DNA from 2 places in the Arthrobacter sp. LT660 genome. Region 2 is predicted to be linked to the other one. Evidence: riboswitches for the same ligand, from Rfam matches in the RefSeq annotation. Region 2 holds a riboswitch; the other holds the start of a gene.
What was found. A riboswitch is a leader RNA that binds a small molecule or an ion and turns the genes downstream of it on or off. The one in region 2 is predicted to bind S-adenosylmethionine.
Positions count from the first base shown of each region.

Region 1: another riboswitch for S-adenosylmethionine. It lies ahead of AC0QSG_RS13140 (ABC transporter ATP-binding protein); the one in region 2 lies ahead of AC0QSG_RS09085 (methylenetetrahydrofolate reductase).

Region 1 covers NZ_CM149651.1:2,814,110-2,818,302, forward strand. Annotated here, with positions in the region: gene AC0QSG_RS13130 (ABC transporter permease) at 1-76, opposite strand, end outside; gene AC0QSG_RS13135 (aliphatic sulfonate ABC transporter substrate-binding protein) at 76-1,116, opposite strand; gene AC0QSG_RS13140 (ABC transporter ATP-binding protein) at 1,194-2,024, opposite strand; SAM riboswitch class I at 2,030-2,120, opposite strand; SAM riboswitch class I at 2,346-2,443, shown strand; gene AC0QSG_RS13145 (acyl-CoA dehydrogenase family protein) at 2,452-3,708, shown strand; SAM riboswitch class I at 4,089-4,178, shown strand.
Region 2 covers NZ_CM149651.1:1,962,928-1,967,120, forward strand. Annotated here, with positions in the region: gene metE (5-methyltetrahydropteroyltriglutamate--homocysteine S-methyltransferase) at 1-1,657, opposite strand, end outside; gene AC0QSG_RS09085 (methylenetetrahydrofolate reductase) at 1,713-2,621, opposite strand; SAM riboswitch class I at 2,709-2,814, opposite strand; gene AC0QSG_RS09090 (IS1380 family transposase) at 3,147-4,193, shown strand, end outside.

The DNA of each region.
Region 1 (4,193 bases), 850 kb from region 2:
GCGTCGTGCCGCGGGTCGACGAGGCGCGGCCGGCGACCGCCCCGTCGGAGACCTTGGTGTTCGGGCCGAGCGTCATCACGCGTCCTTGATGGTCGAGGCGTCCGCCTTCTTCGCGAAGGTGTCGTCGACGATGGTCGCGACGGCGTCGTCGATGTCCGCCTGGTCGGACACGTCGCCGGTCTCGACGAAGATCGGGCCGACCGTGGTCAGGACCTTGGTCTGGGCCTCGCCCGGAACGCCGTCGACGTCGAGGTTGGAGCGTTCGAGGATGACCTGGCTGGCGACGGCCTGGTCCAGGGAGGCGACGTCGGCGAGGATCGCGGCGGTCTCCTCCGGGTTCTCCGCGGCCCATCCGCGGGCCTTCTCGTAGGCGTCGACGACGGTCTGCGCGAGCTCCGGGGAGTCGTTGAGGAACTTCTCGGTGGCGTTGAGGAAGCCGTAGGTGTTGAAGTCGAGGTTTCGGTAGAGCAGCGTGGCCCCGGCCTGCTCGGCGCCGGCCATGATCGGGTCCAGCCCGGCCCAGGCGTCCACGGAGCCGTTGTCCAGGGCCGCGCGCCCGTCCGCGTGCTGGAGGTTCTGTACGGTCACGTCGTTGATGGACAGCCCGGCCTCCTCGAGCGACTGGACCAGGAAGAAGTAGGGGTCGGTGCCCTTCGTCGCCGCGATCTGCTTGCCCTTGAGCTCGGCCACGGACTTGATGGTCGAATCCTTCGGCACCACCAGCGCGGACCACTCCGGCTGCGAGTAGAGGCTGATCACCTTGATGGGGGATCCGTTGGCGCGGGCCAGCAGGGCAGCCGATCCTGCAGTTGAACCCACCTGGATGGCGTCGGCGCGCAGGGCCTCGTTGGCCTTGTTCGACCCGGCGGACTGGAGCCAGTTGACCGTTACGCCCTGCTCCTTCAGCGTGGCCTCGAGCCAACCCTTTTCCTTGATGACCAGACTGAGCGGGTTGTAGGTGGCGAAGTCGATGTTCAGCGTCTTGGCGGCGCCGGCCGCGGCCTCCGAACCGGAGCCCTCGCCCGCGCAGGCGGTCAGGAGCGCGGCGGCGGCACCGGCGGCGCCGAGTCCGAGGAAACGGCGGCGGGAGACGGGGGACAGGGCGTGGGAAATCATGGGGTTCCTTCGGGGATGCGGTGTGGGATGCGGGTGGTGGCCGACGTCGGCCGGGGGTGTCGGTGGGTAAGCCGGTGTCAGTGTCGGTGGGAGTCGACGCCGAGGCTTTCGAGCAGGGACGAGCGCAGACGGGCCAGTTCGGCGGACGCGCGGTCGCGCGGGCGCTCGCCGGGGACCGTGAGGACCTGGGTGATGCCGGCGCCCTCCTGCCCGGGAACCCGGCCGAGGACCAGGACGCGGTCCGCGAGCTGGAGGGCCTCGTCGACGTCGTGCGTGACCAGGAGGACCGTGGCGGGGTGGGCGCGGTGGATGTCCAGGAGCAGGTCCTGCATCTTCAGCCGCGTGAGGGCATCGAGCGCGCCGAAGGGCTCGTCCAGCAGGAGCACGCCCGGACGGCGGGCCAGCGCCCGCGCCAGCGAGGCGCGCTGGGCCATGCCGCCGGAGATCTCGCGGGGGCGGTGGTCGGCGTGTCCGGACAGCTCGACGAGGTCCAGCAGTTCCGCGATCCGTTCCGCACCCTCCGCCTTGGGCGTCCCGCGCGGGAGTCCGAGCGCGACGTTCCGCCGGACGGTCTGCCACGGCAGCAGCCGCGGTTCCTGGAAGGCGACGGCGGAGCGGTCGTCGAGACCGTGGATGTCGCGTCCGTCGATGGACACCCCGCCGCTGGTCGGACGGTCGAGGCCCGCCACCGCTCGCAGGAGGGTTGATTTGCCGCAGCCGCTGGGACCGAGGATGGCCAGCACCTCGCCGGCAACGACGTCGAAATCTATGGATTCGAGGACGGCGCGGCGGGCGTCGCCGTCGCCGAACGCGCGGCCGAGGCCGGAGAACGAGACGGGCAGCGCGGAACCCGGCTGGCGGGTGGAAGTGGATGTCCGCCGGTTGTCCGGCGCGGTGGTGGTGCTCATGCTCAACTCCATCGGTCCTGGCGTTAGCACCGTCCCCGGACGGGGTGGTTGCTGCGGCGTCAACAAGCCAGATCTCTCGGCCGCTCGGGATGGTATTGAGTCAACTTAATGTCATCCCGGCGCATTCGGCAAGTTACGACGCATCCCCGAAACATTCGGCGTAATACTTCGGTGTGCGTATTTTTCGAAGAAACTTCGGCAAAGGCGTGTCCTTGCACCGAATCTTCAGGATATTTACGGGGCGCTGGATCCCGGAATCGCGCCCGGAGAGGCAGTCCGATGTTTGGCGAGCCCGCGATGGCCGGGTACAAATGAGTCAACAAACCATCCAGAGCGGCCGAGAGTCCTGGCTCCATGACGCCGCAGCAACCCCTTCCCGTCCGTCGGGAGGTAGGTGCTCACGCTAGGTCCGATGGAGTGATTCACTGTGGAGCAGTTCCCTGTCCCCGCCCGCCACCTGATCAAACTGACTCCGGGCGTGCCCGCAACCAGCCACTACGACGAGCTGGCCGACGTGTTTCGGCCCGTCTTCGAGCGCATCGCGGAGGGCGCCGCGGTGCGCGACGCCGAGCGGGTGCTGCCCTACGAGCAGGTCGGATGGCTCAACCAGCTGCGGTTCGGCGCCCTGCGCGTGCCGGAGGCGGACGGCGGCTACGGGGCATCGCTGGCGGACACCTTCCGGCTGCTCATCGAGTTGGCCGAGGCGGACTCGCAGGTGTCCCACCTGCTCCGTTCGCACGTCGGGTTCGTCGAATCCGTCCTGACGCTGGACGACGCGGAGGTCCGCAACCGCTGGTTTGCCCGCTTCGTCGGGGGACAGCTGGTCGGCAACGCGTACACCGAGCGCGGAGGCAATGAACTCGGAACGCTCAACACCCGGCTCCTGGAACACGACGGCCTGTTGCGGCTGACGGGCAAAAAGTACTACTGCACCGGCACCATCTTCGCCGATTGGGCGGCAGTCGCGGCGACGGTGCCGGGCGTCGCCGGGCGCCACATCGCCGTCGTATCGACGCAGCACTCCGGCGTGCGGATCTTCGACGATTGGGACGGCTTCGGCCAGCAGTTGACCGGCACGGGATCTACGACCTTCGACGACGTTCCGGTCGACACCCTGCTTCGGCCGGCCGAGCTCGAGGCGCACGTGGAATCGGCCGTCTTCCAGCTGGTTCTGCTCGCCGTGCTGGCCGGGATCTCGAGGGCCGCGCTGGCCGACGCCCGCGCGGCCGTCCAGGCACGGACCCGGACATTCAGCACCGGTACGGGCGTTCCCGTCCGTGAGGAGCCGCAGGTGTTGCAGCTCATCGGAGAGATGTCCTCCACGGCGTTCGCGGTCGACGCCGTGGTGCTGGCCGCCGTCGCGGAGGTCGAGTCCGTGGATGGCGAGTCGGGGCTGACGGAGGCCGAGCGGTGGGCCGTGTGCGAGCTGGCCGCCAACCGCGCGCAGACCGTGGTCCAGCCGCTGGTGCTGTCCGCGGCGTCCAAGCTCTTCGACGGTCTCGGCGCCTCGTCCACGGCGCGCGTGTGCAACCTGGACCGCCACTGGCGGAACGCGCGCACGGTCGCGACCCACAACCCGACCATCTACAAGGCGCGGATCGTCGGGGACTACGAGGTCAATGGAACCGCCCCGCGGAAGTTCGACGCCGTGGGAGACGTGGCCCAGGTGGGTTTCGCGCGTTGAGCGGTTGGTCGGTTGGCGGTGCCGCGACCGCGACCGCTCCCGCCCTCCTGCAGCCGAGACCGCCCAATATTGCCGAGACCTGCCGAAATTCCGGGAGATCTCGATATTTTCACCCGGTCTGGAGCACCTCCCACATCCCATCGCGAGGACGAGGACCGCTGGCCTCGCCTAGTCGCGGTCAGACTCCTCGCAAAAATGCGGTCCGGCTACTCGGCGCCGCACTCTCACGTAACCCGGCGTCATCTGGAGCAACATTGAACGAATGAGTCACCAAGCCGGTTCGTGTCCGTTTGTTTCGCCATATCGCCGTAATCCTTGGTCACATCGAAGATCCTGCAAGACACTTTAAACATGACCGCGGAGGTTCCGCAGTCACACGACAACCATCCAGAGCGGCTGAGAGACCTGGCTCATTGACGCCGCAGCAACCACCCCCTCGGGGCCGGTGCTCATGCCAGGACCGATGGAGATTGCCAGACTCCGCA
Region 2 (4,193 bases):
ACGGACGGGTGCAGCGTGAACCGTAGGACTGGACCCATCCGTGCTCGGTGGTCTCGAACCCGTCGAAGTTCTCGGCGAAGTACTGGACCATGTCGTTGCGCTCGGGCTCGCCGTGGACCAGCACGTCCAGGCCGAGGTCCTCCTGGAGCCGCACCACGCGGGCGATCTCCTCGCGCAGGAAGCCCTCGTAGGCCGCATCCGTGATGGCGCCGTTGCGCTGCCCGGAGCGGGCCTTGCGGACGTCGCCGGTCTGCGGGAAGGAACCGATCGTGGTGGTCGGCAGCACCGGCAGCCCGAGCCGCTCCTGCTGCGCCGCCGCGCGGACGGCGCCGTCGGGCCGGGTGAAGTCCGCGGCCGTGAGGCTCCCGGTCCGCCGGCGGATGGCCTCCTTGCGGACGCCTTCGCCGGTGGCCCGCGCCGCGAGGGCCGCGGTGGCCGCCCCGACCTCGTCCGCGATGGCGTCCGGCCCGGTGGCGAGTCCGCGGGCCAGGGTAAGGACCTCGGTGGTCTTCTCGTCCGCGAACGCCATCCAGTCCCGCAGGTGGCCCGGGAGGTTGGTCTCGATGTCGACCTGGTGCGGGACGTGGAACAGCGACGTCGAGGTCGCGACGGACACCTTGCCGCCGCCCGCGGTCAACTTGTCCAGCGTGGACAGCGACGCGGCGAGGTCGTTGCGCCAGATGTTGTGGCCGTTCACGACGCCGGCGACCAGCGTCGCGGCGCCGCCGTTGGCGGCGCGGAAGGCATGCACCCCGGCGTCGGCCAGGAGGTCCCCGGCGACGAGGTCCGCGTGCACTGCCTGGACGCCGGCGGACGCGAGCAGTGCGAGGGCCTCACCTGGCGCGCGGCGGTTTCCGGCGGTGCCGTAGCCGGTGGTGACGAACAGGGCCGGCCCCGAGCCTGCCCGCGTTGCTGCGGCCAGCGCACGGTAGGCGCCCTCGACGACGCCGCCGGCGACGGCCAGTTCGCCGCCGCGGTCGGTGACCAGGGCCGGCTCGTCCAGCTGCACCCATTCGGCGCCGGCGTCTCCGAGCGCGCCGATGATGCCCTCGTAGGCGGCAACGGCGTCGTCCAGCCGCGACAACGGGTCGAAGCCCTCGGGTGCGCCGTCCTCGGCCTTGGCCAGCAGCAGGTAGGTCACCGGGCCGACCAGGACGGGACGGAGGGTGTTTCCGCGGCGGCTCTGCCGGGCCACGAGGCTGGTGAGGCGGTGGGCGAGCGGCGCGAACGTCGTGTCCGGGCCGATCTCCGGGACCAGGTAGTGGTAGTTCGTGTCGAACCACTTGGTCATTTCCAGCGGCGGGCGCTCGGCGTCGCCGCGGGCCAGCGTGAAGTACCCGTCGGTGTCCAGCGACCCGTCCGATTCGGCGAGGTCGGCGAAGCGCGTCGGCAAGGCGCCGAGGGCGGCGGTGGTGTCCAGCACCTGGTCGTAGAGGGCGAAGTCGGCGGGGATGGAGGAGTCCGCCGCGCCGAGTCCGAGGCCGGTCAGCCGGTCGATGGTGGCGTCCTGCAGGGCCTCGGACGCCCGGTCCAGGCCGTCGGCGTCGAGCTTGCCGGCCCAGTGGGCCTCGATGGCGCGCTTGAGTTCGCGGTTCGGTCCGATCCGGGGGTATCCGAGGATGGTGGCGGCGGGGAAGCTGTTCTGGTGGGTGGTCATGGTGGTGCTCCTTTTGCGGTGAATCGGTCGGTGGGTCGGTGTGCGTGCGCGCCGCCTAGGCGGGCACGCGTTGCGGTGCTGCCTTGGAGATCTCGAGCGCCTCGACGACTTCCAGCGAGCCCTGCGGATCGTTGAACGTGTAGAGGTGCAGGCCGGGGGCGCCGTCATCGAACGCGCCCTTGGCCAGCTCGACGGCGCTGGCGACGCCGATCCGGCGTCGTTCGCCGTCGCTGTCCGCCGTTTCGAGGCGGTGCAGCAGGTCCCTGCCCGGTTCGACGCCGGACATCGCGGCGAGGCGGGTCAGGCGCCGCACGCTGTCGAACGGGATGATGCCGGGGACGATCGGAATCCTGACCCCGGCGCGGCGCGCGGCCTCCACGAGGCCGGTGTAGTCGGAGCGCTCGAAGTAGACCTGGGTGATGGCGAAGTTGGCGCCGGAACGCTCCTTCGCCAGCAGCACCTCGACGTCGTGCTCGAACGACGGCGACTCCGGGTGCCGGCGCGGATACGCCGCCACCCCGACGGCCAGCCTGCCGCCGGCCAACGACGCCGCGTGGCGCCGCTCGACGCCGCGGATCAGCTCCACCAGCTCGCCGGCGTAGCGGAGCTCCCCGCGGTTCGCGTCCGGCTCCGCGGGGAGGTCCCCGCGCAGTGCCAGCACCCCGCGGACGCCCAGCCCGACCAGGCGGGTGACAAGGGCGTCCAGGGTGGCGCGGCTCTCCCCCACGCAGATCAGGTGCGCCAGGGGCCGCAGCGCGGTGTTGCGGACCAGGTGGCCCACGAGTTCGATGGTGGCCTCGCGGCGGGCAGGCGTCCCGCTGGAGGTGACGGACACGTAGTCGGGGTTGGTGCCGGCCAGCGCCTCGATGGTCTCGAAGACCCTGGCGGCGGCGCGTTCGTTGGCCGGCGGGTACAGCTCGTAGGACAGCGCCGGTGGGGCTGCGCCGACGTTGTGTTCGGACATGGTTCTCCTCGCATTGTCACAGCGAAGGAGTGCGGCGGCGGTCCGGTCCGGTGGCATGCCGCGGGTCCGGGTGGCGTCGCTGATGCGTCTCCATCGCTTCTGGCGGTAGCACCGTTCGCGCGGCCCCCACGGGGCCCTCGGATGGTTGCTGCGGCGTCATCGATCCAGATCTCTCGGCCGCTCTTGATGGTTGGGTTCCACTATCTAACGCAGGGCCCGGACGGCCCCGCAAGCCGTCCGTCGCGCGGCGCTTCATCATCCGGAATATGACCGGATGTGACCGGCGCCGGGCCGCCACACGCGTCACCGAGCCGCCGCACCGCGTCATGTGAAGCGATTGTGACGCGCCCGGCGGGCGGGGCGCGGGACCGGGGACGGGTGCGTCGCCGCGGAGCGCGCCTTAGCCTTGATCCACCGACGGGCTCAGGTGGGGTAGGACGTCATTAATGAGGAGATGCCCGTCTTTTCAGGGAAAATTGGACTTACCACAGAACAAGTTTCCTGAATCAGAAGGGCATCTCGCAGGTGCAAGTTTCCCACAGTCCCTCCGCCGTGTCAGTTTCCTTCGACGAGCCCAACCTCGTGTCTGCCGCGGGGCTGGTGCCGATCCTCGGATTGGCCAGGGACGCGGGCTTGCGCGAACTGGCCGACGCGCGGCTCACTGTGCCCACGGACAAGGGCGCGAACGCCGGCTTGAAGGTCACCTCGCTGGTGGCCGGGATGACCGCCGGGGCGGATTCCATCGACGACATGGCAGTGCTGCGCCACGGCGGTACCAAACGGATCTTCAGCTCCGCCTATGCTCCCTCGACTCTGGGCTCGTTCCTGCGGTCCTTTACCTTCGGACACGTCCGCCAGATCGACGCGGTTGCCTCCCGCTTCCTGGTCAACCTCGCCGACAGGGCAGCACCACTGGGAAACCCCTCGGACCCCGGCTTCGTCTTCGTCGATGTCGACGACACGATCATCGAGGTCCACGGCTACCAGAAACAGGGATCGGGCTACGGCTACTCCGGGGTGCGGGGACTGAACGCCCTCCTGGCCACCGCCTCCACGAAGGACGCCGCCCCGATCGTTTTGGCCCAACGGTTGCGCAAGGGCGCGGCGAACTCGGCCCGCGGCGCCAGGCGGCTGGTTGCCGATGCCCTGTCCACGTTGGGGCGCATCCGTGAGGGGGCCCCGGTGCTCTGCCGCTTCGATTCGGCCTACTACGGCCACGCGCCGGTATCCGCCGCCCTGGCCGCCAGGGCCGATATCTCGGTAACCGTGCGCATGGACCAGGCAGTGAAACGCGCCATCGCCGGCATCGAGGACTCCGCGTGGACAACCATCGAATACACCGACGCGGTCTTCGACGAGGACGCCGGCGCCTGGATTTCCCGCGCGGAAGTCGCCGAAACATCCTTCACCGCGTTCACCTCCCGCAAGAAGGGCGAACAAGTCACCGGACGCCTCGTCGTGCGCCGCATACCCGAGCTGAACCCGCAATCCGGAGTCGGCCAGCCGACCCTGTTCCAGGCGCATCGGTTCCACGCGTTCTTCACCACCGTCACCAACGACGTTCTGGACACA